4 regions of the Staphylococcus hyicus genome follow, and region 4 is predicted to be linked to each of the others. Evidence: a T-box and tRNA genes for the amino acid it is inferred to sense, from the RefSeq annotation. Region 4 holds a T-box; the other regions hold tRNA genes.
What was found. The T-box of region 4 lies ahead of SHYC_RS06100 (valine--tRNA ligase). A T-box ahead of a tRNA ligase gene usually reads a tRNA of that ligase, here a tRNA-Val.

Region 1 (7,749 bases), 1.0 Mb from region 4:
GTCGAAATTGAAAATAGAGTCGTACTTGCGCCCATGGCAGGTGTATGTAATTCGGCATTTCGCTTGACTGTAAAAGAGTTTGGTGCAGGACTTGTCTGTGCTGAAATGGTGAGTGATAAAGCGATTCTATTTAACAATCCTAAAACGATGAAAATGTTATACATCGATGAAAATGAACGTCCATTATCGCTACAAATTTTTGGTGGAGAAAAAGAAACACTTGTTGAAGCGGCAGAATACGTAGATAAAAATACGACAGCTGATATTATTGATATTAACATGGGATGCCCAGTTTCAAAGATAATTAAATGTGAAGCGGGTGCGCGTTGGTTGCTTGACCCTAATAAAATATATGAAATGGTATCCGCTGTAACAGAACGTGTGAGCAAACCAGTCACTTGTAAAATGCGTATTGGTTGGGATGAAGATCATATATACGCTGTTGAAAATGCGAAAGCGGCAGAGCGTGCAGGTGCAGCAGCGATTTCGCTACACGGCCGTACACGCGTACAAATGTATGAAGGTAAGGCAGATTGGGACATTATCCGCCAAGTGAAAGAGGCTGTTAATATTCCAGTCATTGGAAATGGTGACGTGACAAGCCCCGAACTTGCTGAAAAAATGCTGAAAGAAACAGGTGTGGATGCCGTAATGATTGGTCGTGAAGCACTCGGTAATCCATGGATGATTTATAGAACCGTACATTATCTTGAAACTGGCGAATTGATTGATGAGCCAGAAGTAGATGATAAAGTTGAAATTGCACTCTTACATTTACGTCGACTTGTTGACCTAAAGGGCGAAAAAGTGGGTGTAATGGAGATGCGTAAACACGCTTCTTGGTACTTAAAAGGTGTCAGAGGCAACGGGAAAGCACGAAAAGCTTTAAATCAAGCTGAAACCGAAGCAGAAATGATTGAAATCTTAACTGATTTTCGAGATGAAATGCTCACGCAACAAAATAAAGTAGAAGTATAGACAAAAGGAGAGGTAAGCATGTCAGAAGAAATGAACGACCAAATGCAGGTCCGTCGACAAAAACTACAAGAATTACGCGATTTAGGAATTGATCCATTTGGCGAAAAATTTGAGCGCACAGGCGACGCAACATCATTGAAAGCGACGTGGGATGAATTTTCTAAAGAAGAACTTGCAGAAAAAGAAGCGGAAAGCCATACTGTTATAGCAGGACGACTAATGACAAAACGTGGTAAAGGTAAAGCTGGTTTTGCACATATTAAAGATTTAACTGGCCAAATTCAAATTTATGTACGTAAAGACCAAGTTGGAGAAGACCAATTTAATGTTTGGAATACAGCAGATTTAGGCGATATTGTCGGCGTAGAAGGTGTAATGTTTAAAACAAACACAGGTGAGCTTTCTGTCAAGGCAAAATCATTTAAATTGTTATCGAAATCATTGCGTCCATTACCGGACAAACACCATGGTTTACAAGATATTGAACAACGTTACCGTCAACGTTATTTAGATTTAATTACAAACGAAGAGAGCACAGAAACATTCATTAACCGTAGTCGCATTATTCAAGAGATGCGATCATATTTAAATGATAAAGGTTTCTTAGAAGTCGAAACACCAATGATGCATCAAATTGCTGGTGGTGCTGCTGCACGTCCATTCGTGACACACCATAATGCGTTAGATGCAACATTATATATGCGTATCGCGATCGAATTGCATTTAAAACGTTTAATTGTTGGCGGTTTAGAAAAAGTATATGAAATAGGTCGTGTCTTCCGTAATGAAGGCGTATCTACACGTCACAATCCTGAATTTACAATGATTGAACTTTACGAAGCTTATGCAGATTATCAAGATATTATGAGCTTAACTGAAGAGTTAGTAGCGCATATTGCACGCAAAGTATTAGGCACAACATCGATTCAATATGGTGATAACACAATCGAATTAGAACCAAAATGGCGCCGTTTGCATATCGTAGATGCAGTTAAAGAAGCGACAGGTGTTAACTTCTTTGATGTGAAAACGGATGAAGAAGCACATGCTTTAGCTAAAGAACATGGCATTGAAGTCGACAAGAATATGAAATACGGACATATTTTAAACGAATTCTTTGAACAAAAAGTAGAAGAAACGTTAATTCAACCAACGTTTATTTATGGTCATCCGATTGAAATCTCTCCATTAGCGAAGAAAAATCCAGAAGATCCACGTTTTACAGATCGTTTCGAATTGTTTATTGTGGGTCGTGAACATGCGAATGCATTCACAGAATTGAATGATCCAATCGACCAACGTCAACGTTTTGAAGCGCAACTTGTCGAAAAAGCTCAAGGTAATGATGAAGCGCATGAGATGGACGATGATTTCATTGAGGCATTAGAATATGGTATGCCACCAACTGGCGGGTTAGGTATCGGTATTGACCGATTAGTGATGTTGCTTACGAATTCTCCATCTATTCGTGACGTGCTATTATTCCCTTATATGCGTCAAAAATAATACAAACATAGTGTGACATGGTTAAATGTATGCCACTTTAGACACGTGGACATACAAACCATGTCACTATTTTTATGTATGAATGCTGTATTAAGTTTTTTACATAAACATTAAAAAAACACTTGATATTTTAATTGAAACCCTTTAGAATATTTCAAAGTGAGCACGTTAAAGCGTTGAAATGTCACCTATACAAATGGTTGAAAAAGTTTTTGAAAAAATGCTGTTAAAGTGTTGACACTAACCTTTAAATTATGTAATATATAAAAGTCGCCGAAACAAGCGACAACACAAAGTAAAATGTTTGTAAAAAACTTTAAGAAAGTGTAAAATTAACTATTGAAAAGTGTTTGCAAACTGTGTATTATAAAAAGGTAGCCGACATGAGCTACACAATAAAACGTTGTCTGGTGACAATGGCAAAGAGGTCACACCTGTTCCCATGCCGAACACAGAAGTTAAGCTCTTTAGCGCCGATGGTAGTCGGACTTACGTTCCGCGAGAGTAGGACGTTGCCAGGCAATTATTTTGGAGAATTAGCTCAGCTGGGAGAGCATCTGCCTTACAAGCAGAGGGTCGGCGGTTCGAACCCGTCATTCTCCACCATTTAGCCGGCCTAGCTCAATTGGTAGAGCAACTGACTTGTAATCAGTAGGTTGGGGGTTCAAGTCCTCTGGCCGGCACCATTTATATGAGCCATTAGCTCAGTTGGTAGAGCATCTGACTTTTAATCAGAGGGTCAGAGGTTCGAATCCTCTATGGCTCATCATTCGAATACTATTGAGCAGAAGTAGTTCAGCGGTAGAATACAACCTTGCCAAGGTTGGGGTCGCGGGTTCGAATCCCGTCTTCTGCTCCATTATTTTTGCCGGGGTGGCGGAACTGGCAGACGCACAGGACTTAAAATCCTGCGGTGAGAGATCACCGTACCGGTTCGATTCCGGTCCTCGGCACCATTTTAATAGCGCCCGTAGCTCAATTGGATAGAGCGTTTGACTACGGATCAAGAGGTTATGGGTTCGACTCCTATCGGGCGCGCCATTTTTAATAACGGGAAGTAGCTCAGCTTGGTAGAGCACTTGGTTTGGGACCAAGGGGTCGCAGGTTCAAATCCTGTCTTCCCGACTTCTTAGAAATACCTTTATGGGGGCTTAGCTCAGCTGGGAGAGCGCCTGCTTTGCACGCAGGAGGTCAGCGGTTCGATCCCGCTAGTCTCCACCATTTTTATTTAAAATCATGAACATTGAAAACTGAATGACAATATGTCAACGTTAATTCCAATAATTTTGAGTACGTAACGTACTTTCAAGAGTGATTGGCTTAAGCAATCAACGAGCTATATCAAGCTTACTTCTTTTATGGAGAGTTTGATCCTGGCTCAGGATGAACGCTGGCGGCGTGCCTAATACATGCAAGTCGAGCGAACAGATGAGGAGCTTGCTCCTTTGACGTTAGCGGCGGACGGGTGAGTAACACGTGGGTAACCTACCTATAAGACTGGAATAACTCCGGGAAACCGGGGCTAATGCCGGATAACATGTTGAACCGCATGGTTCAACAGTGAAAGACGGTCTTGCTGTCACTTATAGATGGACCCGCGCCGTATTAGCTAGTTGGTAAGGTAACGGCTTACCAAGGCGACGATACGTAGCCGACCTGAGAGGGTGATCGGCCACACTGGAACTGAGACACGGTCCAGACTCCTACGGGAGGCAGCAGTAGGGAATCTTCCGCAATGGGCGAAAGCCTGACGGAGCAACGCCGCGTGAGTGATGAAGGTCTTCGGATCGTAAAGCTCTGTTGTTAGGGAAGAACATATGTGTAAGTAACTGTGCACATCTTGACGGTACCTAACCAGAAAGCCACGGCTAACTACGTGCCAGCAGCCGCGGTAATACGTAGGTGGCAAGCGTTATCCGGAATTATTGGGCGTAAAGCGCGCGTAGGCGGTTTTTTAAGTCTGATGTGAAAGCCCACGGCTCAACCGTGGAGGGTCATTGGAAACTGGAAAACTTGAGTGCAGAAGAGGAAAGTGGAATTCCATGTGTAGCGGTGAAATGCGCAGAGATATGGAGGAACACCAGTGGCGAAGGCGGCTTTCTGGTCTGCAACTGACGCTGAGGTGCGAAAGCGTGGGGATCAAACAGGATTAGATACCCTGGTAGTCCACGCCGTAAACGATGAGTGCTAAGTGTTAGGGGGTTTCCGCCCCTTAGTGCTGCAGCTAACGCATTAAGCACTCCGCCTGGGGAGTACGGTCGCAAGACTGAAACTCAAAGGAATTGACGGGGACCCGCACAAGCGGTGGAGCATGTGGTTTAATTCGAAGCAACGCGAAGAACCTTACCAAATCTTGACATCTTTTGATCGCTCTAGAGATAGAGTTTTCCTCTTCGGAGGACAAAATGACAGGTGGTGCATGGTTGTCGTCAGCTCGTGTCGTGAGATGTTGGGTTAAGTCCCGCAACGAGCGCAACCCTTAAGCTTAGTTGCCATCATTAAGTTGGGCACTCTAAGTTGACTGCCGGTGACAAACCGGAGGAAGGTGGGGATGACGTCAAATCATCATGCCCCTTATGATTTGGGCTACACACGTGCTACAATGGACAATACAAAGGGCAGCAAAACCGCGAGGTCAAGCAAATCCCATAAAGTTGTTCTCAGTTCGGATTGTAGTCTGCAACTCGACTACATGAAGCTGGAATCGCTAGTAATCGTAGATCAGCATGCTACGGTGAATACGTTCCCGGGTCTTGTACACACCGCCCGTCACACCACGAGAGTTTGTAACACCCGAAGCCGGTGGAGTAACCATTTTGGAGCTAGCCGTCGAAGGTGGGACAAATGATTGGGGTGAAGTCGTAACAAGGTAGCCGTATCGGAAGGTGCGGCTGGATCACCTCCTTTCTAAGGATAATATACGGAATATCGCCTTAGGCGATACGGAATAACGGAGACATATTGTATTCAGTTTTGAATGCTCATTTTGAGGATTCAACATTGTACATTGAAAACTAGATAAGTAAGTATAGATTTTACCAAGCAAAACCGAGTGACAAGCGAAAAGCTTGAAACAAAAAATTATCGCTAGTCGTCGACAGACGACTCACAATAATTAATAACTGGTGGATGTTGGTTAATGTTTACTTCGGATGACAGATGTTTTGAAAACGTTTGTCAGTCTATGAATCGCAAACAAGAGCGAAGGCGCTTACTTCCGTAAGCAACTGAGTGATTTGTGCCGCGATGAAGCCGAATGCAAACGATTGCCAAAACATCATAAAGATTAAGTTATTAAGGGCGCACGGTGGATGCCTTGGCACTAGAAGCCGATGAAGGACGTTACTAACGACGATATGCTTTGGGGAGCTGTAAGTAAGCTGTGATCCAGAGATTTCCGAATGGGGGAACCCAGCACGAGTTATGTCGTGTTATCCGCATGTGAATACATAGCATGTGAGAAGGTAGACCCGGAGAACTGAAACATCTTAGTACCCGGAGGAAGAGAAAGAAAAATCGATTCCCTGAGTAGCGGCGAGCGAAACGGGAAGAGCCCAAACCAACAAGCTTGCTTGTTGGGGTTGTAGGACACTCTGTACGGAGTTACAAAGGAATATGTTAGACGAATAACCTGGAAAGGTTAATCATAGAAGGTAATAATCCTGTAGTCGAAAACGTATACCCTCCTGAGTGGATCCTGAGTACGGCGGAGCACGTGAAATTCCGTCGGAATCTGGGAGGACCATCTCCCAAGGCTAAATACTCTCTAGTGACCGATAGTGAACCAGTACCGTGAGGGAAAGGTGAAAAGTACCCCGGAAGGGGAGTGAAAGAGAACTTGAAACCGTGTGCTTACAAGTAGTCAGAGCCCGTTAATGGGTGATGGCGTGCCTTTTGTAGAATGAACCGGCGAGTTACGATCTGATGCAAGGTTAAGCAGAAAATGTGGAGCCGTAGCGAAAGCGAGTCTGAATAGGGCGAATGAGTATTTGGTCGTAGACCCGAAACCAGGTGATCTACCCTTGGTCAGGTTGAAGTTCAGGTAACACTGAATGGAGGACCGAACCGACTTACGTTGAAAAGTGAGCGGATGAACTGAGGGTAGCGGAGAAATTCCAATCGAACTTGGAGATAGCTGGTTCTCTCCGAAATAGCTTTAGGGCTAGCCTCAAGTGATGATTATTGGAGGTAGAGCACTGTTTGGACGAGGGGCCCCTCTCGGGTTACCGAATTCAGACAAACTCCGAATGCCAAATAATTTAACTTGGGAGTCAGAACATGGGTGATAAGGTCCGTGTTCGAAAGGGAAACAGCCCAGACCACCAGCTAAGGTCCCAAAATATATGTTAAGTGGAAAAGGATGTGGCGTTGCCCAGACAACTAGGATGTTGGCTTAGAAGCAGCCATCATTTAAAGAGTGCGTAATAGCTCACTAGTCGAGTGACACTGCGCCGAAAATGTACCGGGGCTAAACATATTACCGAAGCTGTGGATTGTCCTTTAGGACAATGGTAGGAGAGCGTTCTAAGGGCGTTGAAGCATGATCGCAAGGACATGTGGAGCGCTTAGAAGTGAGAATGCCGGTGTGAGTAGCGAAAGACGGGTGAGAATCCCGTCCACCGATTGACTAAGGTTTCCAGAGGAAGGCTCGTCCGCTCTGGGTTAGTCGGGTCCTAAGCTGAGGCCGACAGGCGTAGGCGATGGATAACAGGTTGATATTCCTGTACCACCATGATTCGTTTTAAGCGATGGGGGGACGCAGTAGGATAGGCGAAGCGTGCTGTTGGAGTGCACGTCTAAGCAGTAAGACTGAGTGTTAGGCAAATCCGGCACTCATTAAGGTCAAGCTGTGATGGGGAGAAGAAACATGTTTTCTTCGAGTCGTTGATTTCACACTGCCAAGAAAAGCCTCTAGCTAGAAGATTGGTGCCCGTACCGCAAACCGACACAGGTAGTCAAGATGAGAATTCTAAGGTGAGCGAGCGAACTCTCGTTAAGGAACTCGGCAAAATGACCCCGTAACTTCGGGAGAAGGGGTGCTCTTTGAGGTTCACGCTTCGAAGAGCCGCAGTGAATAGGCCCAAGCGACTGTTTATCAAAAACACAGGTCTCTGCTAAACCGTAAGGTGACGTATAGGGGCTGACGCCTGCCCGGTGCTGGAAGGTTAAGAGGAGTGGTTAGCATTAGCGAAGCTACGAATCGAAGCCCCAGTAAACGGCGGCCGTAACTATAACGGTCCTAAGGTAGCGAAATTCCTTGTCGGG
Region 2 (7,749 bases), 520 kb from region 4:
TTCCCATATTCGTCTACAGCAATAATACGATCGCCATCGCCATCAAATGCTAAACCAAAATCAGCTTCTGTTTCACGCACTTTTTCAGCAAGCGCTTCTGGATGTGTAGACCCCACACCATCATTTATATTATAACCATCTGGGCTACATCCCATTGTTACAGTATCCGCTTCTAAATCACCGAATAAAAATGGTGCTAAGGAAGCAGTCGAACCATGTGCACCATCAAGCGCAATTTTAAGTCCTTCTAAATTCACATCAACCGTTGACTTTAAATAACTTAAATACTTTTGTGCACCTTCAAAATAATCAGAAGTATGCACAATTTGATTGCCTGTAGGCCTTGGTAAATCAGGATGTTCTTGATCTAAAAGCGTCTCTATTTCATTTTCTTGATCATCAGACAATTTAAATCCGTCAGAGCCAAAAAATTTAATACCATTATCGGCAACTGGATTATGCGATGCAGAAATCATCACACCTAATTCTGCACCCATTTCTTTTGTTAAATAGGCTACACCTGGTGTTGAAATGACACCTAAACGCATCACTTCAGCGCCTATAGATACGAGGCCTGCAATTAATGCATTTTCTAGCATTTCACCTGATACACGTGTGTCTTTACCTACAAGGACACGTGGGTGGTCTTTGTGTTGATTATGTGCTAATACATAGCCACCATAACGTCCTAATTTAAATGCAAGTTCTGGAGTTAATTCTTGGTTGGCAACGCCTCTTACACCGTCTGTACCAAAGTATTTACCCATAATTCATTTCTCCTTTTATATCATCGTTAATTTACTTTAATAGTAGCTTCCACCGTTGAAGGTTTTGCGTGTGTCACACCAGGTGGTAAGTCTAGTTTAACTTCCCTATTTGTCGTTTCTGAAACACCATTCACGTCCACATGTGCTGTGATGTCTTCGATGTCTTCAAGATCTTTACGATTACCATATATTTCAATGGTGTCTTTATTAAGGCTTACATCAGAAATCGTTGCCCCGTCTTGTGGTTCCCCTTTTCGGATCACTTTCACTTTCACTTTTTTATAATATGGTTCCACATCGACCGTTAAATCTACTGAAGAAGGCACAATTTGAACATCTAATTTATTCATATTTTTATCGAAAACTGCCACTTTTGCCTGTCCAGTTGTTTTTTCAGAGATGCCATTATCATTCGTGTAACTTGCCTTTGCAAAAGCGATTCGATCAAGTTGTTCTTTGCCGCCTACAACTTTTACAGTTCTTGGTGACACTGATTCATCTTTAATTTTATAGTTTGGATCCACTGCATATGGACTTGTGTTTGGTTCTACAGTAATCATTCTACTTTCTTTCTTTTCAATTGATAGTGATGCCTCTTTCGGATAGACACGATAATTGATATCTTTATCTAAACCACGCACTTGAAAGTCAACGGTATGCTCTCCTGGACTCGCATCAGAGACGTCTAATGTTACTTTATAATCTTCAATTTTTTGAGCTTGCAAAATTTTAGACTGTGGACCGCTCAATTCAACATCTACACTGTCTGGCGCACCTGATACATATAGATTTTTATTATTATTAATAACCTCAACAGGTACATTTTTAATTGTTTTATTGCCATCATTTGAAATGCGATCCGTATTAAAAGATTCACCAAACACATTATTTACAGAAAGGAAAAGTAATAACGCGAGTATAAATGCAAAAAATCGAAGTCCCCATTTAGATTCAAACATTTAATTCACGCCTTTCTTTGAAAAATGTGATCCAAACCAATGTTCAGTTAAAAGTTCTTCAAATGCTTCAATTGAGATATCTTTACGTAATTTTCCATCAAATGTCACAGAAATAGATCCTGTTTCTTCTGATACAATCACTGTAAAAGCATCGGAGACCTCCGAAATACCCACTGCTGCACGATGTCTTGTTCCTAAACTTTTAGCTATTTTAGGACTATCTGACAAAGGTAAATAACTTGCTGCAGTCGCAATTTTGTCGCCTTGAATGATCATCGCTCCATCATGTAATGGTGTATTTGGAATAAACACATTGATTAATAACTCTTGTGAAATATCAGAGTGCATCGGAATACCTGTTTCTATGTAATCTTGTAATCCGGTCTCTTTTTCAAAAACAATTAAAGCACCAATACGTCGTTTTGCCATGTATTGAACAGATTTAGAAACTGATTCAACAAGTTTTGGCACTTCTACTGAAGATGTCATCGCATATCGTTTGAACAAACTCCCTCTTCCAAGCTGTTCTAACGCACGTCTAATCTCAGGTTGAAAAATAACAATTATTGCAAGGAACCCCCATTGCATGACTAAATCAAATAGTCTTGAAGTCGTCGTCAACTGTAAATATTCACTGATACCTTTACCTACCAATATAAATAAAATTCCCTTTAACAACTGTATTGCTTTAGTTCCTTTAAAAACAGTGATGAGTAGGTAAATGACGTACCATACAATTAATAAATCTAGAATACCAGTAATGACCTCAAGCGTACTCAAGTTTTGAAAGAGGTTAGAAATTTGCATAGCATCTCCTCCGGTAATCTATTCCCATATCCCATATTATACCAAGCAAACTAGTCACTGTCATATCCCAAAATAATGTTCTACCAAATTTCTATAAAAAAAATCATGATAACGTTAACTTCAAAATATCAACATCACCATGATTTTAAGTCACTATTTATTAAGTTATAACAAACTTTCTCCAAAAAATGAACCCAATAATGCCACAGCCTGTTCTGCCGTTTTATTACCTTCATCTAATAAAGGATTTACTTCAACTAGATCCATAGATGTAATTAATCCAGATTTTTGAAGTTGCTCTAACGCGAAATGACTCTCTCTATATGTAAGTCCGCCTAACACTTTAGTCCCTGTTCCTGGTGTTTCTTCTGGGTCTAAAGCATCTACATCTAATGAAAGATGCACACCATCTGTGCGGTCTTTCAAATAATCAATTGTTTCTGAAATAACTGCTTTGATTCCCATTTCATCTATTTCTGCCATAGTATAAGTTTTAATATCATGCTTTTTAATATATTCACGTTCACCATAATCTAAATCACGCATACCAATTAGAACAATATTTTCTGGTTTCACTTTGGGCGCAAAGCCACCGAGTTGTACTAAACCATCCTCGCCTTCACCAGCCAATATTCGAAGCGGCATACCATGAACATTTCCAGATGGTGATTCTTCTGGAAGGTTTAAATCTCCATGTGCATCATACCAAATAATGCCTAATTCTTTATAATTTTCACTGACTCCTGAAATTGAACCAATTGCTAATGAATGATCGCCGCCAAGAATCACTGGAAAATGATGATTTTGAATACTTTCAGAAACTTTATCTTTCAAATGATTTGAAAATGTGAGAATTTCATCATAATTTTGTAGCCCAGGCTGTTTTGATTGAAATTTTTCTAAATCAACTGGTGGTGTATCTACATTACCGCTGTCAATTACGGTATGACCAATGCGTTTTAAACGAGCAACTGCACCAGCATAACGAATTGCATCAGGTCCAAAATTAACCCCCAGTTTTTTTTGACCAAATGTTGTAGGTGCACCAATAATTTCTATCACTTTATTCATATATGTATAACCCCTTCAAAAATTATTGATCGTATTGTATCTTCCCCCATGTAGATCAACACAACCTTATGCCCATCATAAAACTTCATAAACGGTTAATCAAGCGCAATCATTGACCTTCAAAGCATCTTCGATTTATTGATATAACGAATTATGAATGATTATTTACCCAAAAGTATAAAAGTATTTTAATTATGTATAAAAACGACTGAATTTATACAGAATATTTTTATTCATTAACATTTAATAAATATAAAATCCTGTATAGAGAGTTTAGTTTTACAAATGTTACCCAATAAATGATGCTGTCAATCCAATTAATAACTCCAAAGAAAAACAGTTGGTACATAAGCATACCAACCGTTAAACATTTAGAAACAATAAAAAAAGACCTCATCTCAAGATAAGGTCAATAAGTGAGCCATAGAGGATTCGAACCTCTGACCCTCTGATTAAAAGTCAGATGCTCTACCAACTGAGCTAATGGCTCATATGGCTGGGCTAGCTGGATTCGAACCAGCGAGTGACGGAGTCAAAGTCCGTTGCCTTACCGCTTGGCTATAGCCCATTAATGGTGGAGGGGGGCAGATTCGAACTGCCGAACCCGAAGGAGCGGATTTACAGTCCGCCGCGTTTAGCCACTTCGCTACCCCTCCAGATATGCTTTTCAAAAAATGGTGGAGAATGACGGGTTCGAACCGCCGACCCTCTGCTTGTAAGGCAGATGCTCTCCCAGCTGAGCTAATTCTCCATATAATAATGACCCCTACGGGACTCGAACCCGTGTTACCGCCGTGAAAGGGCGGTGTCTTAACCGCTTGACCAAGGGGCCATGGCTCCACAGGTAGGACTCGAACCTACGACCGATCGGTTAACAGCCGATAGCTCTACCACTGAGCTACTGTGGATTAATGTTATGCTTGGCAACGTCCTACTCTCGCGGAACGTAAGTCCGACTACCATCGGCGCTAAAGAGCTTAACTTCTGTGTTCGGCATGGGAACAGGTGTGGCCTCTTTGCTATTGTCACCAAACAATGTTTTACTTCGTGTCAAACGTTCGCATTCGTCTTCATCGCTACGTCATCACTCAGTTGTTTACGGTAAGTAAACGCCTTCGATCTTTCTTGCGATTCATAGACTTCAAACGTTTTCACTTCGTAAAATACGGTGTGTTAAACGTTCGTATTCGAACATGTCACTTCGTAAAATGAATGATTATACATTCAAAACTAGATAGTAAGTATTGTTTCACAAGCATCACCTTATGAACTAAATTGATTAAGTCTTCGATCGATTAGTATTCGTCAGCTCCACGTATCGCTACGCTTCCACCTCGAACCTATTAACCTCATCATCTCTGAGGGATCTTATAACCGAAGTTGGGAAATCTCATCTTGAGGGGGGGTTCATGCTTAGATGCTTTCAGCACTTATCCCGTCCATACATAGCTACCCAGCTATGCCGTTGGCACGACAACTGGTACACCAGAGGTATGTCCATCCCGGTCCTCTCGTACTAAGGACAGCTCCTCTCAAATTTCCTACGCCCACGACGGATAGGGACCGAACTGTCTCACGACGTTCTGAACCCAGCTCGCGTACCGCTTTAATGGGCGAACAGCCCAACCCTTGGGACCGACTACAGCCCCAGGATGCGATGAGCCGACATCGAGGTGCCAAACCTCCCCGTCGATGTGAACTCTTGGGGGAGATAAGCCTGTTATCCCCGGGGTAGCTTTTATCCGTTGAGCGATGGCCCTTCCATGCGGAACCACCGGATCACTAAGTCCGTCTTTCGACCCTGCTCGACTTGTAGGTCTCGCAGTCAAGCTCCCTTATGCCTTTACACTCTATGAATGATTTCCAACCATTCTGAGGGAACCTTTGAGCGCCTCCGTTACTCTTTAGGAGGCGACCGCCCCAGTCAAACTGCCCGCCTGACACTGTCTCCCAACTCGATAAGAGTTGCGGGTTAGAAATCCAATACAATTAGGGTAGTATCCCACCAATGCCTCCACGTAAGCTAGCGCTCACGCTTCTAAGGCTCCTACCTATCCTGTACAAACTGTACCGAATTTCAATATCAGGCTACAGTAAAGCTCCACGGGGTCTTTCCGTCCTGTCGCGGGTAACCGGCATCTTCACCGGTACTATGATTTCACCGAGTCTCTCGTTGAGACAGTGCCCAAATCGTTACGCCTTTCGTGCGGGTCGGAACTTACCCGACAAGGAATTTCGCTACCTTAGGACCGTTATAGTTACGGCCGCCGTTTACTGGGGCTTCGATTCGTAGCTTCGCTAATGCTAACCACTCCTCTTAACCTTCCAGCACCGGGCAGGCGTCAGCCCCTATACGTCACCTTACGGTTTAGCAGAGACCTGTGTTTTTGATAAACAGTCGCTTGGGCCTATTCACTGCGGCTCTTCGAAGCGTGAACCTCAAAGAGCACCCCTTCTCCCGAAGTTACGGGGTCATTTTGCCGAGTTCCTTAACGAGAGTTCGCTCGCTCACCTTAGAATTCTCATCTTGACTACCTGTGTCGGTTTGCGGTACGGGCACCAATCTTCTAGCTAGAGGCTTTTCTTGGCAGTGTGAAATCAACGACTCGAAGAAAACATGTTTCTTCTCCCCATCACAGCTTGACCTTAATGAGTGCCGGATTTGCCTAACACTCAGTCTTACTGCTTAGACGTGCACTCCAACAGCACGCTTCGCCTATCCTACTGCGTCCCCCCATCGCTTAAAACGAATCATGGTGGTACAGGAATATCAACCTGTTATCCATCGCCTACGCCTGTCGGCCTCAGCTTAGGACCCGACTAACCCAGAGCGGACGAGCCTTCCTCTGGAAACCTTAGTCAATCGGTGGACGGGATTCTCACCCGTCTTTCGCTACTCACACCGGCATTCTCACTTCTAAGCGCTCCACATGTCCTTGCGATCATGCTTCAACGCCCTTAGAACGCTCTCCTACCATTGTCCTAAAGGACAATCCACAGCTTCGGTAATATGTTTAGCCCCGGTACATTTTCGGCGCAGTGTCACTCGACTAGTGAGCTATTACGCACTCTTTAAATGATGGCTGCTTCTAAGCCAACATCCTAGTTGTCTGGGCAACGCCACATCCTTTTCCACTTAACATATATTTTGGGACCTTAGCTGGTGGTCTGGGCTGTTTCCCTTTCGAACACGGACCTTATCACCCATGTTCTGACTCCCAAGTTAAATTATTTGGCATTCGGAGTTTGTCTGAATTCGGTAACCCGAGAGGGGCCCCTCGTCCAAACAGTGCTCTACCTCCAATAATCATCACTTGAGGCTAGCCCTAAAGCTATTTCGGAGAGAACCAGCTATCTCCAAGTTCGATTGGAATTTCTCCGCTACCCTCAGTTCATCCGCTCACTTTTCAACGTAAGTCGGTTCGGTCCTCCATTCAGTGTTACCTGAACTTCAACCTGACCAAGGGTAGATCACCTGGTTTCGGGTCTACGACCAAATACTCATTCGCCCTATTCAGACTCGCTTTCGCTACGGCTCCACATTTTCTGCTTAACCTTGCATCAGATCGTAACTCGCCGGTTCATTCTACAAAAGGCACGCCATCACCCATTAACGGGCTCTGACTACTTGTAAGCACACGGTTTCAAGTTCTCTTTCACTCCCCTTCCGGGGTACTTTTCACCTTTCCCTCACGGTACTGGTTCACTATCGGTCACTAGAGAGTATTTAGCCTTGGGAGATGGTCCTCCCAGATTCCGACGGAATTTCACGTGCTCCGCCGTACTCAGGATCCACTCAGGAGGGTATACGTTTTCGACTACAGGATTATTACCTTCTATGATTAACCTTTCCAGGTTATTCGTCTAACATATTCCTTTGTAACTCCGTACAGAGTGTCCTACAACCCCAACAAGCAAGCTTGTTGGTTTGGGCTCTTCCCGTTTCGCTCGCCGCTACTCAGGGAATCGATTTTTCTTTCTCTTCCTCCGGGTACTAAGATGTTTCAGTTCTCCGGGTCTACCTTCTCACATGCTATGTATTCACATGCGGATAACACGACATAACTCGTGCTGGGTTCCCCCATTCGGAAATCTCTGGATCACAGCTTACTTACAGCTCCCCAAAGCATATCGTCGTTAGTAAC
Region 3 (7,749 bases), 320 kb from region 4:
GGACCTTGCAGGACTCGAACCTGCGACCGAACGGTTATGAGCCGTTAGCTCTAACCAACTGAGCTAAAGGTCCGAATAATCATTTCTATCAACTAGTAATAGTGGCGGCGGAGGGGATCGAACCCCCGACCTCACGGGTATGAACCGTACGCTCTAGCCAGCTGAGCTACGCCGCCGTAAAAAGTTGGTTGATATTAATTTTAAATGGTGGAGACTAGCGGGATCGAACCGCTGACCTCCTGCGTGCAAAGCAGGCGCTCTCCCAGCTGAGCTAAGCCCCCATATAAGTATTATGATAAGAAGTCGGGAAGACAGGATTTGAACCTGCGACCCCTTGGTCCCAAACCAAGTGCTCTACCAAGCTGAGCTACTTCCCGTAAAGCTATGGTAGCGCGCCCGATAGGAGTCGAACCCATAACCTTTTGATCCGTAGTCAAACGCTCTATCCAATTGAGCTACGGGCGCATATTTAAATCATGGTGCCGAGGACCGGAATCGAACCGGTACGGTGATCTCTCACCGCAGGATTTTAAGTCCTGTGCGTCTGCCAGTTCCGCCACCCCGGCAAAATAATGGAGCAGAAGACGGGATTCGAACCCGCGACCCCAACCTTGGCAAGGTTGTATTCTACCGCTGAACTACTTCTGCTAAATGCGGGTGAAGGGAGTCGAACCCCCACGCCGTAAGGCGCTAGATCCTAAGTCTAGTGCGTCTGCCAATTCCGCCACACCCGCATAAATGGTGAGCCATAGAGGATTCGAACCTCTGACCCTCTGATTAAAAGTCAGATGCTCTACCAACTGAGCTAATGGCTCTCACATGGTGCCGGCCAGAGGACTTGAACCCCCAACCTACTGATTACAAGTCAGTTGCTCTACCAATTGAGCTAGGCCGGCTATTAAAATGGTGGAGAATGACGGGTTCGAACCGCCGACCCTCTGCTTGTAAGGCAGATGCTCTCCCAGCTGAGCTAATTCTCCAATATGTATGCTTGGCAACGTCCTACTCTCGCGGAACGTAAGTCCGACTACCATCGGCGCTAAAGAGCTTAACTTCTGTGTTCGGCATGGGAACAGGTGTGGCCTCTTTGCTATTGTCACCAAACAATGTTTTACTTCGTGTCAAACGTTCGCATTCGTCTTCATCGCTACGTCATCACTCAGTTGTTTACGGTAAGTAAACGCCTTCGATCTTTCTTGCGATTCATAGACTTCAAACGTTTTCACTTCGTAAAATACGGTGTGTTAAACGTTCGTATTCGAACATGTCACTTCGTAAAATGAATGATTATACATTCAAAACTAGATAGTAAGTATTGTTTCACAAGCATCACCTTATGAACTAAATTGATTAAGTCTTCGATCGATTAGTATTCGTCAGCTCCACGTATCGCTACGCTTCCACCTCGAACCTATTAACCTCATCATCTCTGAGGGATCTTATAACCGAAGTTGGGAAATCTCATCTTGAGGGGGGCTTCATGCTTAGATGCTTTCAGCACTTATCCCGTCCATACATAGCTACCCAGCTATGCCGTTGGCACGACAACTGGTACACCAGAGGTATGTCCATCCCGGTCCTCTCGTACTAAGGACAGCTCCTCTCAAATTTCCTACGCCCACGACGGATAGGGACCGAACTGTCTCACGACGTTCTGAACCCAGCTCGCGTACCGCTTTAATGGGCGAACAGCCCAACCCTTGGGACCGACTACAGCCCCAGGATGCGATGAGCCGACATCGAGGTGCCAAACCTCCCCGTCGATGTGAACTCTTGGGGGAGATAAGCCTGTTATCCCCGGGGTAGCTTTTATCCGTTGAGCGATGGCCCTTCCATGCGGAACCACCGGATCACTAAGTCCGTCTTTCGACCCTGCTCGACTTGTAGGTCTCGCAGTCAAGCTCCCTTATGCCTTTACACTCTATGAATGATTTCCAACCATTCTGAGGGAACCTTTGAGCGCCTCCGTTACTCTTTAGGAGGCGACCGCCCCAGTCAAACTGCCCGCCTGACACTGTCTCCCAACTCGATAAGAGTTGCGGGTTAGAAATCCAATACAATTAGGGTAGTATCCCACCAATGCCTCCACGTAAGCTAGCGCTCACGCTTCTAAGGCTCCTACCTATCCTGTACAAACTGTACCGAATTTCAATATCAGGCTACAGTAAAGCTCCACGGGGTCTTTCCGTCCTGTCGCGGGTAACCGGCATCTTCACCGGTACTATGATTTCACCGAGTCTCTCGTTGAGACAGTGCCCAAATCGTTACGCCTTTCGTGCGGGTCGGAACTTACCCGACAAGGAATTTCGCTACCTTAGGACCGTTATAGTTACGGCCGCCGTTTACTGGGGCTTCGATTCGTAGCTTCGCTAATGCTAACCACTCCTCTTAACCTTCCAGCACCGGGCAGGCGTCAGCCCCTATACGTCACCTTACGGTTTAGCAGAGACCTGTGTTTTTGATAAACAGTCGCTTGGGCCTATTCACTGCGGCTCTTCGAAGCGTGAACCTCAAAGAGCACCCCTTCTCCCGAAGTTACGGGGTCATTTTGCCGAGTTCCTTAACGAGAGTTCGCTCGCTCACCTTAGAATTCTCATCTTGACTACCTGTGTCGGTTTGCGGTACGGGCACCAATCTTCTAGCTAGAGGCTTTTCTTGGCAGTGTGAAATCAACGACTCGAAGAAAACATGTTTCTTCTCCCCATCACAGCTTGACCTTAATGAGTGCCGGATTTGCCTAACACTCAGTCTTACTGCTTAGACGTGCACTCCAACAGCACGCTTCGCCTATCCTACTGCGTCCCCCCATCGCTTAAAACGAATCATGGTGGTACAGGAATATCAACCTGTTATCCATCGCCTACGCCTGTCGGCCTCAGCTTAGGACCCGACTAACCCAGAGCGGACGAGCCTTCCTCTGGAAACCTTAGTCAATCGGTGGACGGGATTCTCACCCGTCTTTCGCTACTCACACCGGCATTCTCACTTCTAAGCGCTCCACATGTCCTTGCGATCATGCTTCAACGCCCTTAGAACGCTCTCCTACCATTGTCCTAAAGGACAATCCACAGCTTCGGTAATATGTTTAGCCCCGGTACATTTTCGGCGCAGTGTCACTCGACTAGTGAGCTATTACGCACTCTTTAAATGATGGCTGCTTCTAAGCCAACATCCTAGTTGTCTGGGCAACGCCACATCCTTTTCCACTTAACATATATTTTGGGACCTTAGCTGGTGGTCTGGGCTGTTTCCCTTTCGAACACGGACCTTATCACCCATGTTCTGACTCCCAAGTTAAATTATTTGGCATTCGGAGTTTGTCTGAATTCGGTAACCCGAGAGGGGCCCCTCGTCCAAACAGTGCTCTACCTCCAATAATCATCACTTGAGGCTAGCCCTAAAGCTATTTCGGAGAGAACCAGCTATCTCCAAGTTCGATTGGAATTTCTCCGCTACCCTCAGTTCATCCGCTCACTTTTCAACGTAAGTCGGTTCGGTCCTCCATTCAGTGTTACCTGAACTTCAACCTGACCAAGGGTAGATCACCTGGTTTCGGGTCTACGACCAAATACTCATTCGCCCTATTCAGACTCGCTTTCGCTACGGCTCCACATTTTCTGCTTAACCTTGCATCAGATCGTAACTCGCCGGTTCATTCTACAAAAGGCACGCCATCACCCATTAACGGGCTCTGACTACTTGTAAGCACACGGTTTCAAGTTCTCTTTCACTCCCCTTCCGGGGTACTTTTCACCTTTCCCTCACGGTACTGGTTCACTATCGGTCACTAGAGAGTATTTAGCCTTGGGAGATGGTCCTCCCAGATTCCGACGGAATTTCACGTGCTCCGCCGTACTCAGGATCCACTCAGGAGGGTATATGTTTTCGACTACAGGATTATTACCTTCTATGATTAACCTTTCCAGGTTATTCGTCTAACATATTCCTTTGTAACTCCGTACAGAGTGTCCTACAACCCCAACAAGCAAGCTTGTTGGTTTGGGCTCTTCCCGTTTCGCTCGCCGCTACTCAGGGAATCGATTTTTCTTTCTCTTCCTCCGGGTACTAAGATGTTTCAGTTCTCCGGGTCTACCTTCTCACATGCTATGTATTCACATGCGGATAACACGACATAACTCGTGCTGGGTTCCCCCATTCGGAAATCTCTGGATCACAGCTTACTTACAGCTCCCCAAAGCATATCGTCGTTAGTAACGTCCTTCATCGGCTTCTAGTGCCAAGGCATCCACCGTGCGCCCTTAATAACTTAATCTTTATGATGTTTTGGCAATCGTTTGCATTCGGCTTCATCGCGGCACAAATCACTCAGTTGCTTACGGAAGTAAGCGCCTTCGCTCTTGTTTGCGATTCATAGACTGACAAACGTTTTCAAAACATCTGTCATCCGAAGTAAACATTAACCAACATCCACCAGTTATTAATTATTGTGAGTCGTCTGTCGACGACTAGCGATAATTTTTTGTTTCAAGCTTTTCGCTTGTCACTCGGTTTTGCTTGGTAAAATCTATACTTACTTATCTAGTTTTCAATGTACAATTTAAATGGTGGAGACTAGCGGGATCGAACCGCTGACCTCCTGCGTGCAAAGCAGGCGCTCTCCCAGCTGAGCTAAGCCCCCAAAAATTATTTAAATGGTGGGCCTAAGTGGACTCGAACCACCGACCTCACGCTTATCAGGCGTGCGCTCTAACCAGCTGAGCTATAGGCCCCTGTTAAACAACCATTCAAAACTGAATACAATATGTCTTCGTTATTCCGTATCGCCTAAGGCGATATTCCGTATATTATCCTTAGAAAGGAGGTGATCCAGCCGCACCTTCCGATACGGCTACCTTGTTACGACTTCACCCCAATCATTTGTCCCACCTTCGACGGCTAGCTCCAAAATGGTTACTCCACCGGCTTCGGGTGTTACAAACTCTCGTGGTGTGACGGGCGGTGTGTACAAGACCCGGGAACGTATTCACCGTAGCATGCTGATCTACGATTACTAGCGATTCCAGCTTCATGTAGTCGAGTTGCAGACTACAATCCGAACTGAGAACAACTTTATGGGATTTGCTTGACCTCGCGGTTTTGCTGCCCTTTGTATTGTCCATTGTAGCACGTGTGTAGCCCAAATCATAAGGGGCATGATGATTTGACGTCATCCCCACCTTCCTCCGGTTTGTCACCGGCAGTCAACTTAGAGTGCCCAACTTAATGATGGCAACTAAGCTTAAGGGTTGCGCTCGTTGCGGGACTTAACCCAACATCTCACGACACGAGCTGACGACAACCATGCACCACCTGTCATTTTGTCCTCCGAAGAGGAAAACTCTATCTCTAGAGCGATCAAAAGATGTCAAGATTTGGTAAGGTTCTTCGCGTTGCTTCGAATTAAACCACATGCTCCACCGCTTGTGCGGGTCCCCGTCAATTCCTTTGAGTTTCAGTCTTGCGACCGTACTCCCCAGGCGGAGTGCTTAATGCGTTAGCTGCAGCACTAAGGGGCGGAAACCCCCTAACACTTAGCACTCATCGTTTACGGCGTGGACTACCAGGGTATCTAATCCTGTTTGATCCCCACGCTTTCGCACCTCAGCGTCAGTTACAGACCAGAAAGCCGCCTTCGCCACTGGTGTTCCTCCATATCTCTGCGCATTTCACCGCTACACATGGAATTCCACTTTCCTCTTCTGCACTCAAGTTTTCCAGTTTCCAATGACCCTCCACGGTTGAGCCGTGGGCTTTCACATCAGACTTAAAAAACCGCCTACGCGCGCTTTACGCCCAATAATTCCGGATAACGCTTGCCACCTACGTATTACCGCGGCTGCTGGCACGTAGTTAGCCGTGGCTTTCTGGTTAGGTACCGTCAAGATGTGCACAGTTACTTACACATATGTTCTTCCCTAACAACAGAGCTTTACGATCCGAAGACCTTCATCACTCACGCGGCGTTGCTCCGTCAGGCTTTCGCCCATTGCGGAAGATTCCCTACTGCTGCCTCCCGTAGGAGTCTGGACCGTGTCTCAGTTCCAGTGTGGCCGATCACCCTCTCAGGTCGGCTACGTATCGTCGCCTTGGTAAGCCGTTACCTTACCAACTAGCTAATACGGCGCGGGTCCATCTATAAGTGACAGCAAGACCGTCTTTCACTGTTGAACCATGCGGTTCAACATGTTATCCGGCATTAGCCCCGGTTTCCCGGAGTTATTCCAGTCTTATAGGTAGGTTACCCACGTGTTACTCACCCGTCCGCCGCTAACGTCAAAGGAGCAAGCTCCTCATCTGTTCGCTCGACTTGCATGTATTAGGCACGCCGCCAGCGTTCATCCTGAGCCAGGATCAAACTCTCCATAAAAGAAGTAAGCTTGATATAGCTCGTTGATTGCTTAAGCCAATCACTCTTGAAAGTACGTTACGTACTCAAAATTATTGGAATTAACGTTGACATATTGTCATTCAGTTTTCAATGTTCGTTTATTTCTTTTTAAACCGTTACAATAATCAATTATACTTCGTTTTAAATTCTGTGTCAAGAAAAATTTTAAAACTTTTTAATTGGTTTGTTTTCAGTTTGTTGTTTCAACATTATATATTTTATAATGTTATCTCTAAACTTACAAGCGTTAATTTTACACTTTTAATACTTTTTTCAAAAAGTTAATGCGTGATTAACGTTGTTTGCTTGTCGTATCTTAGCGACTTTTATATCTTACCAACGGATCCCTTTCCCGTCAACATAAAATACCAAGAAAATATACTAAAAATCACTCTAGATTGGAAATGTAACACCAAAAGTGTGAATCATTGTTTTTTTATTGTAAAACTCCTTTACTATATATTAACGAAATAAAAAAGAATCTTAAACGCGTTCCCGTTTAAGATTCTATATGTTTCAATGAACTGCCTATTCATCATTATCTTGACTTTCTTTGCATTCTTGACAAATACCATATATTTCCATTCGATGGTGTGTAATATTAAAATCCGTTACGTGTTGTGCAAGTTTTTCGATTTCACTTAAAGAAGGATAATGGAAATCTACTATTTTGCCGCATTTTTCACAAATAACGTGATAGTGGTTTTGTGTATCGAAATCAAAGCGACTCGATGCATCGCCATAGGTTAACTCTTTAACAATACCAGTCTTTTTAAAAACTTTAAGATTATTATATATGGTTGCAACACTAATATTAGGAAAATCAGGTGATAATGATTGATATATTTCATCAGCAGTTGGATGTGTTTTTGAATGTATCAGAAAATTTAAGATTGCTTGGCGTTGAGGTGTAATGCGGACACCCGCTTCACGCAACGTCGCAAGAGAGTCATTTAACTGATGTTCATAAGTTTCCATTTCTGCAGCCATTGTATTCACCCGTCTTTCTACATAAGAATAATTATTACTTAATATTAATATAATGGTTGCAATTTGCTTATGTCAATGATTTCGTTAATATCCTTTATTTAAATCCACTATATTCTCAATTAGCTCTCCTTTATTGAGAAAATGAGTGAGATTACGCATAAATATATTCGTTGCTTGTTTTTTATTATTATCACTATTTCCTGTAATATGACTTGTCAAAATTACGTTATTTAAATCATATAATTCCGAATGTGATGGCAGTGGTTCTTCTTCAAATACATCTAAATAGGCTTTTCGGATCAAATCCTTTTTCAACGCATGAACAAGTACATCTTCTTTAACAATGCTGCCACGACCTAAATTGATAAATA
Region 4 (7,749 bases):
AATTGGTTTCAAAAAAATTGCGAAAGTAAATACGGAAACAGCGTTGCTTAGTGTTATACCCGGCGCTTTAAGTCAAATGCTTGTCATGGCTGATGAGAATAAAAAGGCAGATATTTTAGTGGTGAGTTTGACACAAACATCACGCATTATTTTTGTTGTGATTTTAGTACCTCTTATCTCTTTCTTTTTTAAACATGAGCCGTCAAGGGCAAGTGAACACAATGAACGCCTTACTGAAGTACTCAACATAGAGGATTTGCTCATTCTTATTGCGGGCATTGCAATTGTGTATTTTTTAATGAAATGGATAAAATTCCCGACTAAAATGTTATTGGCACCAATCGTTGTGTTAATCATTTGGAATATATCTACTGGTCGAGCGTTTACTGTAGATTATCCAATCATTGCAATGGCGCAAATGATGTATATGATACGTATTGGCATACAAATTTCGCATTTGATTGATCGCTTAAAAGGAAGAGTGGCCGTCGCAGTTGCCTATCAAAATATATGTTTGATTTTAGGTGCATTTTTGATGGTTTTAGCAATAAAATCATTTAATAGCGCATCCATTAATGAACTGTTTTTAAGTGCAGCACCAGGGGGTATGAGCCAGATCGTGTTAATTGCCTTAGAAACAGGTGGTGACGTCGCAATGATATCGAGTTATCATATCTTTAGAATATTTTTTATTCTATTCATAATTGCGCCACTCATTCATTATTATTTGGAATATCGGTTGAAAGATAAGACAGAAAATCAAAATTAATATAGAAGCAGTATATAGATTGGCTATGAGATGGCAATGCTATTTACTGCTTTATTGATTTATGTTCTATAAGGGCAATCAATGAGGTGGCTATTATACATGCCACAAGCCTCCATAAAAGAAAATATGGTGACAGGACCGATAAACTTAAAGCCAAATTGTTTTAAATCATGTGTGAGTTTTCTAGCGGTTGCATTTACAGTTATCCGTTCATCTGGATTCTGATACTTGAAATCAATAGGTGTATGATTAACATAAGACCATATAAAATCACTGAAAGACCCATATTGTTGTTCAATTTGGATAAATTCTTTTGCTTGCGCGATGATGGCTTCCAATTTTTTTCTATGATGAATGATATTAGGAAAGGTCATGAGCGCATCGACATCACTTTCGGTCATTTTTGCTATTTTGTAAGGATCAAATTGATAAAATGCTTGTTGATATGCTTCTTTTTTCTTTAAAATGGTAAGCCAAGAGAGGCCGGCATGTTGCGATTCTAATGCTAAAAGTTCAAATAATGCTTGACTATCATACATAGGTTTGCCCCAAACTCGATTATGGTATGCGATATAGTCAGGGTCTTTGGTACCGAATGCGCATCGATTCATAAAAATCACTCCAATTATTGACTTCATAATGATTTCAGTATACTATAAATATGAATTAAATATTAGTTTGGGAAGAGTAGGTAAGTCGCTTTTTTAAGAGAGTGCATGGTGCTGTGAATGCATAAAAGTCTTATTGAAGGTAGCCCACTTGAACTTTAACTGAACTGATTGAGTAAGTTAAAGCGTCTCATGAGCGTTAATCATTAGAGTGCAATAGTGTGAACTATTGAAAATAGGTGGTACCACGGAACATCCGTCCTATATTAGGACAGATGTTCTTTTTTATTTTTTACGGAGGGATTAAAATTATGGAAATGCAACCTAAATATCATCCGCAAGAAGTTGAAGCGGGACGTTATCAAAAGTGGTTAGATCAATCACTTTTCAAACCTACAGGAGATGAAACAAAACCCACATATACGATTGTTATTCCACCACCAAACGTGACAGGTAAGTTACACCTGGGTCATGCTTGGGATACGACGTTACAAGATATTTTAACACGCATGAAACGTATGCAAGGATATGACACATTGTACTTGCCAGGAATGGATCACGCTGGTATAGCTACACAAGCGAAAGTCGAAGCAAAAATGAAGGAAGAAGGTATTTCTCGTCATGATATCGGTCGAGAGAAATTTCTTGAAAAAGCTTGGGATTGGAAAGAGGAATATGCAGATTTTATTCGACAACAATGGGCGAAACTTGGCTTAGGGCTAGATTATTCACGTGAACGATTTACATTAGATGAAGGATTAAGTAAAGCTGTTCGTAAAGTCTTCGTTGATATGTACAATAAAGGTTTAATTTATCGTGGAGAGCGTATCATTAACTGGGACCCAGAAGCACGCACTGCACTATCTGATATTGAAGTTGTGCATGAGGATGTTAATGGTAAATTTTATCATTTTAAATATCCATTTGTTGATGGTGATGGGTATATTGAAATTGCAACAACACGTCCTGAAACAATGTTAGGTGATACTGCAATTGTAGTGAATCCTGAAGATGAACGCTACAAAGCTATAATTGGTAAAAAAGTCATCTTGCCACGTGTAGGTCGTGAATTACCTATTATCGCAGACAGTTATGTCGATAAAGACTTTGGTAGTGGTGCAATGAAAGTGACGCCTGCACATGATCCAAACGATTTTGAAATTGGAAATCGTCATGAATTAGAACGTATTGTCGTTATGGACGAATCCGGTCATATGAATGACAATGCAGGAGAATATGCGGGACTTGAACGCTTTGAATGTCGAAAAAAACTTGTATCAGATTTAGAAGCAGAAGGGCTTGTCATTAAAATTGAAGATCATGTGCATTCTGTAGGCCATTCTGAACGTACAGGAGCGGTCGTTGAACCTTATCTATCAACACAATGGTTTGTTAAAATGGCACCTTTGGCACAACAAGCATTAGATAATCAAAAAGGCGATGGCCGAATTGAATTTGTACCAGCCCGTTTTGAAAAAACTTTTAATCGATGGATGGAAGAAATTAGAGATTGGACAATTTCTCGCCAATTATGGTGGGGGCACCAAATTCCAGCCTGGTACCATAATGAAACAGGTGAGATTTATGTTGGTGAACAAGCACCAGAAGATGTCGAAAATTGGACACAAGATGAGGATGTTTTAGATACATGGTTCTCAAGTGCATTATGGCCATTTTCAACATTAGGTTGGCCAGAAGAAGATGCGAAAGACTTGAAACGATACTATCCAACAAATGTGCTGGTGACAGGATATGACATTATTTTCTTCTGGGTTGCACGGATGATTTTCCAAGGTTTAGAGTTTACAGGTCAAAAACCATTCGACGATGTATTATTACATGGTTTAGTCCGTGCTGAAGATGGCAGAAAAATGAGTAAGTCACTTGGTAACGGTGTCGATCCAATGGATGTTATTGACGAGTATGGTGCAGATAGTTTGAGATATTTCTTAGCTACAGGTTCTTCTCCAGGTCACGATTTACGTTATTCAACAGAAAAAGTAGAATCTGTTTGGAATTTTATTAATAAAATTTGGAATGCAGCCCGTTTTAGTTTAATGAATATCGGGGACAATTTTAAATTTGAAGATATTGATTTATCTCAGGACCTATCTGTAGCGGATCAATGGATTCTTACGCGTTTAAACGAAACAATTGAAACTGTAACGCAATTGAGTGATAAATACGAATTTGGTGAAGTAGGTCGAGTGCTATACAACTTTATTTGGGATGAATTCTGTGACTGGTATATTGAAATGAGTAAAATACCAATGAACAGCGACGATGAAAACCAAAAGAATGTGACGCGATCAGTTCTTAGTTACACGCTTGACCGTATGATGCGATTACTTCATCCATTTATGCCATTTGTGACTGAACATATTTGGCAAAACCTTCCGCATAAAGGGGAGTCTATAGTTACGACTGAATGGCCAACAGTTAATAGCGCGTTGATATTTACAGAAAGTAAGCAAGTAATGCAACAACTTGTTGAAATAATTAAATCAGTGCGTCAATCACGTTTAGAGGTTAATACGCCATTATCTAAAGCGATTCCAATTAAAGTTCAAGCTAAAAATGAGGCGATAAAAGCGTTGTTGATTGAAAACCAACATTATTTAGAACGTTTTTGTAACCCAAGTGAATTAGATATTAGTACAAATATTACAATTCCTGAAAAAGCGATGACGTCTGTCGTAAGTGCGGGTGAAGTCATTCTGCCTTTAGAAGGTTTAATTGATATGGAAAAAGAAATCGCTAGGCTTGAAAAAGAACTTGAAAAATGGCAAAAAGAATTGGACCGTGTAAATAAAAAATTAGCAAATGAGAACTTTGTGAAAAAAGCACCAGAAAAAGTCATTAATGAAGAACGTGCTAAAAAAGCACAATATCAAGAAAAATTCGACGGTGTTCAATCTAGAATCGAACAACTAAAGGCTTAGGAGTTTAAAGTATGAATTATCTAGATAGTTTATATTGGATACATGAACGGACTAAATTCGGCATTAAACCTGGTGTCAAGCGTATGGAATGGATGTTGGATCGTTTAAATCATCCAGAACGTCATATTAAAGCTATCCACGTCGGAGGAACCAATGGAAAGGGCTCCACTGTAGCATATCTTCGTACAGCTCTTGTTAATAATGACTATCAAGTCGGTACATTTACGTCACCCTATATTGAAACGTTTAATGAACGTATAAGTTTGAATGGGGAACCGATTTCTAACGAGGCAATTGTAGACCTAGTGTCACGTGTAAAACCTGTCAGTGAAGCTATGGAACAAGAAACAGATTTAGGTGTAGCTACAGAGTTTGAGATTATTACTACGATGATGTATCTCTACTTTGGCGAACTACATCCAGTGGATTTTGTGATCGTCGAAGCAGGATTAGGTGTGAAAAATGATTCAACAAATGTGATACAACCAATCATTAGTATTTTGACAAGCATCGGACTTGATCATACGGATATATTAGGACATTCTTATTTAGATATTGCCAAAGATAAAGGTGCGATCATTAAACCCAATACGCCAATCGTGTATGCGGTAAAGAACGAAGAGGCATTAAAATATTTAAGACAATTAGCTATTGATTTAAATGCACCTTCGATGGAATATGATCGAGACATTTTAGTTGTATCTGAAGCAGATGAATTTACGTACCGATACAAAGATTATGAGATGGAAAATATTGCATTAACAATGTTAGGTGAACATCAGAAAGAAAATGCTGCTCTGGCGATAACGACACTTATCGAGCTATATGAACAACAAGTCATAGATATTGACTTTAATAAGATGATTCAAGGGATTGAAAGTGTTCAATGGAAAGGGCGTATAGAAAAGGTCAATGAATCGCCATTAATTATTATTGACGGCGCTCATAATAAAGAAAGTGTGGATGCTCTTGTTGACACCATTGGACGCTATTATGGTTTGGACAAAGTAGATATTCTCTTTTCAGCAATTAAAGGTAAGCCTATTTCCAATATGTTAACGGCTTTTAATACAATTGCAAATCATTTTTACGTTACAGGGTTTGAATTTCCTAAGGCGCTGCCTAAACAAACACTTTATGATGAAGTGGATTTTGAAGACAAGACGTTAATTGATGATTATGTTAATTTTATTAAAAATTATCAAGGTGACGCCTTGTTAATTACCGGAAGTTTATATTTTATTAGTGAAGTAAAATCTAAAATGGGATATTAAAATACAGTTTTATAGCAACGTGCTTAAACTTTGGAAGATTTTTACCATTCTTCAATCGTTTAAGCACGTTTTTTCAATTTATAATGTAATAAAATCTTGAAATGATGCGCAATTGCAATTTATATTTCTACTTGTACCTCATGTATACTGAGATTAAAGGAGGTCATCATGATTGTACAGTGTTATTTAGGTAGCTTTGTAATGAGTTTTCTTCTGTATGTATCTCAATGTCAATTACGTCAATGGACAACGTTATTGTCACGGTCTAGATGTGAGAATTGTCAATCAACTTTGACGTGGTGGATGCTGGTGCCGATATTCAGTTATATTATTTTAAAGGGGAGATGTTATAAATGTCGTATTAAAATTCCAAAATATTTATTTATAGGCGAATGTTTAGGTGCGATTATGAGCTATTTGATTTTAAAGCTCAACTTTCAAATTGAGTATGTATATCTATTTCTAATAAGTTTCATTCTATTGACTATCAGTCTTATCGATATACAAAATTATATTGTACCGAATCGTTTGTTATTGTTATTAGTAGTTTTAATTGCATTTTTGCGTCCAACGCACATAACAATTTCTATTTTAACGTGTTTATGTATCAGTGTACTTTTACTTATTGGTTTCACATTTCCTAGTTTAATCGGTTTTGGCGATATTAAACTATTGATTATTTTATTTTGTATCTTACCAGTTCCATTTGTTCTATATGTCATTTGGTTTACCTTCCCCATAGCAGCAATCTTATACCCATTTTATGTATCTTTGTTATCTTCTAAAAAATATATTCCACTAGTTCCATTTATTACCCTTTCTTTTTTTATTGTCGCTTATTATTATCCAATGTTAAATGTTTGGTTCGGAGGTGTACGATGACTAGAATTAAAGACTTATCTCCTGATGAAATGCCTAAAGAACGCTTAATACAGTCAGGGGCTCAAGCGCTATCGAACACGGAATTACTTGCTATTTTAATCAATACAGGGAGCAAGGGACGATCAAGTTTAGATATTGCGTCCACGTTGTTAGCAGATTGTAAAACATTGAAAACCTTACAAGACATTTCTTTCCATGAATTAATTACTTTTGAGGGGATAGGAATAAGTAAGAGTACAACGTTATTAGCGGCGTTTGAGTTGGCGCGTCGTCTAAATTATAAAATCGACAAAAATACATCTCAAATGATAAAGCATCCCGACCAAATTGCGGATATTTTATATCCACAACTCCAATTTGAAAATCAGGAAAATTTTATCGTCTTCATATTAAACACCAAACATCAAATTATTCACCAAGAAATATTATTTAAAGGTACTTTGAATAGCGCAATTATACATCCTAGAGAAGTTTTTAAAATTGCACTTAAATATTCTGCGCACGCCATTATTGTTGCACATAATCATCCTTCAGGAGACCCTACGCCATCTCCTGCAGATATTGACACAACAGTTCGTTTAGCGGCATGCGGAGAAACAATGGGAATCCAACTTCTAGACCATATTGTTATTGGCCATCAATGTTATGAATGTGTTGATATTACTCAAAATAAAAAATAAACGCTATACGCAAAAGATACGCATAACGTTTTACATTAAAGTTGAAAATTTTCGGCAAGCAACATGAATAATTTATAACATAAGTAAATGATTAAAACAAATATTCCGGCTTTAATCAAAAATCTAATGATTGTGATACTTACTCTAAATAGCAACACGATTAACAATATAATTAAAAAAATTGAAAGTATGCTCAATAATACTCACTCCTTTCCTATAATATACTCATTTTAAATAAAAATTGCATCCGACTTGCGCTCGTGGTTAAATTAAGTCTAGAGAATGAGGATGAAAATTTGTAAATTCTATATAATGGATGAGAGAAGGAGGCATATCTATGAAAGTGATTTTGAATTTAATCAAAATATTTACACTCTTCTTAATCGTAGGATTAATCATCTATATCTTAATAAAAGATGTGCCTCATATGAATGATGCGAAATGGAATCCTATACACACATCTAATCAACAAAATGTTGATGAAGATGGCTATGTCATTCCAGCAGAAGGAAAAAAATATATTCTTGAAGAAAATCAAATTTTAAGAAATGTCCCCTCTAGCCAAGCACGTCACTTTTTTAATTGGATAGATAA

Region 1: it has a tRNA-Val gene. The T-box ahead of SHYC_RS06100 (valine--tRNA ligase) is inferred to sense a tRNA for this amino acid. The anticodon was not compared.
Region 2: it has a tRNA-Val gene. The T-box ahead of SHYC_RS06100 (valine--tRNA ligase) is inferred to sense a tRNA for this amino acid. The anticodon was not compared.
Region 3: it has a tRNA-Val gene. The T-box ahead of SHYC_RS06100 (valine--tRNA ligase) is inferred to sense a tRNA for this amino acid. The anticodon was not compared.

The regions. Positions count from the first base shown of each region.
Region 1 covers NZ_CP008747.1:2,280,224-2,287,972, reverse strand. The annotation lists gene dusB (tRNA dihydrouridine synthase DusB) at 1-978, shown strand, start outside; gene lysS (lysine--tRNA ligase) at 997-2,484, shown strand; rRNA gene rrf (5S ribosomal RNA) at 2,891-3,005, shown strand; tRNA gene SHYC_RS10870 (tRNA-Val) at 3,015-3,090, shown strand; tRNA gene SHYC_RS10865 (tRNA-Thr) at 3,095-3,170, shown strand; tRNA gene SHYC_RS10860 (tRNA-Lys) at 3,178-3,250, shown strand; tRNA gene SHYC_RS10855 (tRNA-Gly) at 3,269-3,343, shown strand; tRNA gene SHYC_RS10850 (tRNA-Leu) at 3,352-3,440, shown strand; tRNA gene SHYC_RS10845 (tRNA-Arg) at 3,449-3,525, shown strand; tRNA gene SHYC_RS10840 (tRNA-Pro) at 3,536-3,609, shown strand; tRNA gene SHYC_RS10835 (tRNA-Ala) at 3,630-3,705, shown strand; rRNA gene SHYC_RS10830 (16S ribosomal RNA) at 3,840-5,391, shown strand; rRNA gene SHYC_RS10825 (23S ribosomal RNA) at 5,769-7,749, shown strand, end outside.
Region 2 covers NZ_CP008747.1:758,751-766,499, reverse strand. The annotation lists gene glmM (phosphoglucosamine mutase) at 1-767, opposite strand, end outside; gene SHYC_RS03440 (CdaR family protein) at 794-1,726, opposite strand; gene cdaA (diadenylate cyclase CdaA) at 1,727-2,533, opposite strand; gene rocF (arginase) at 2,699-3,604, opposite strand; tRNA gene SHYC_RS03425 (tRNA-Lys) at 4,022-4,094, opposite strand; tRNA gene SHYC_RS03420 (tRNA-Gln) at 4,098-4,172, opposite strand; tRNA gene SHYC_RS03415 (tRNA-Tyr) at 4,177-4,260, opposite strand; tRNA gene SHYC_RS03410 (tRNA-Val) at 4,280-4,355, opposite strand; tRNA gene SHYC_RS03405 (tRNA-Glu) at 4,365-4,436, opposite strand; tRNA gene SHYC_RS03400 (tRNA-Asn) at 4,438-4,512, opposite strand; rRNA gene rrf (5S ribosomal RNA) at 4,523-4,637, opposite strand; rRNA gene SHYC_RS03390 (23S ribosomal RNA) at 4,880-7,749, opposite strand, start outside.
Region 3 covers NZ_CP008747.1:963,009-970,757, reverse strand. The annotation lists tRNA gene SHYC_RS04515 (tRNA-Ile) at 1-73, opposite strand, end outside; tRNA gene SHYC_RS04510 (tRNA-Met) at 103-176, opposite strand; tRNA gene SHYC_RS04505 (tRNA-Ala) at 206-281, opposite strand; tRNA gene SHYC_RS04500 (tRNA-Pro) at 304-377, opposite strand; tRNA gene SHYC_RS04495 (tRNA-Arg) at 392-465, opposite strand; tRNA gene SHYC_RS04490 (tRNA-Leu) at 478-566, opposite strand; tRNA gene SHYC_RS04485 (tRNA-Gly) at 574-648, opposite strand; tRNA gene SHYC_RS04480 (tRNA-Leu) at 653-734, opposite strand; tRNA gene SHYC_RS04475 (tRNA-Lys) at 740-815, opposite strand; tRNA gene SHYC_RS04470 (tRNA-Thr) at 821-896, opposite strand; tRNA gene SHYC_RS04465 (tRNA-Val) at 905-980, opposite strand; rRNA gene rrf (5S ribosomal RNA) at 990-1,104, opposite strand; rRNA gene SHYC_RS04455 (23S ribosomal RNA) at 1,347-4,273, opposite strand; tRNA gene SHYC_RS04450 (tRNA-Ala) at 4,564-4,639, opposite strand; tRNA gene SHYC_RS04445 (tRNA-Ile) at 4,654-4,730, opposite strand; rRNA gene SHYC_RS04440 (16S ribosomal RNA) at 4,816-6,367, opposite strand; gene perR (peroxide-responsive transcriptional repressor PerR) at 6,917-7,378, opposite strand; gene SHYC_RS04430 (phosphoglycerate dehydrogenase) at 7,463-7,749, opposite strand, start outside.
Region 4 covers NZ_CP008747.1:1,282,337-1,290,085, forward strand. The annotation lists gene SHYC_RS06090 (AbrB family transcriptional regulator) at 1-769, shown strand, start outside; gene SHYC_RS06095 (DNA-3-methyladenine glycosylase I) at 829-1,380, opposite strand; T-box leader at 1,435-1,644, shown strand; gene SHYC_RS06100 (valine--tRNA ligase) at 1,689-4,319, shown strand; gene SHYC_RS06105 (bifunctional folylpolyglutamate synthase/dihydrofolate synthase) at 4,331-5,593, shown strand; gene SHYC_RS12630 (prepilin peptidase) at 5,762-6,475, shown strand; gene radC (RadC family protein) at 6,472-7,155, shown strand; gene SHYC_RS06120 (DUF4930 family protein) at 7,493-7,749, shown strand, end outside.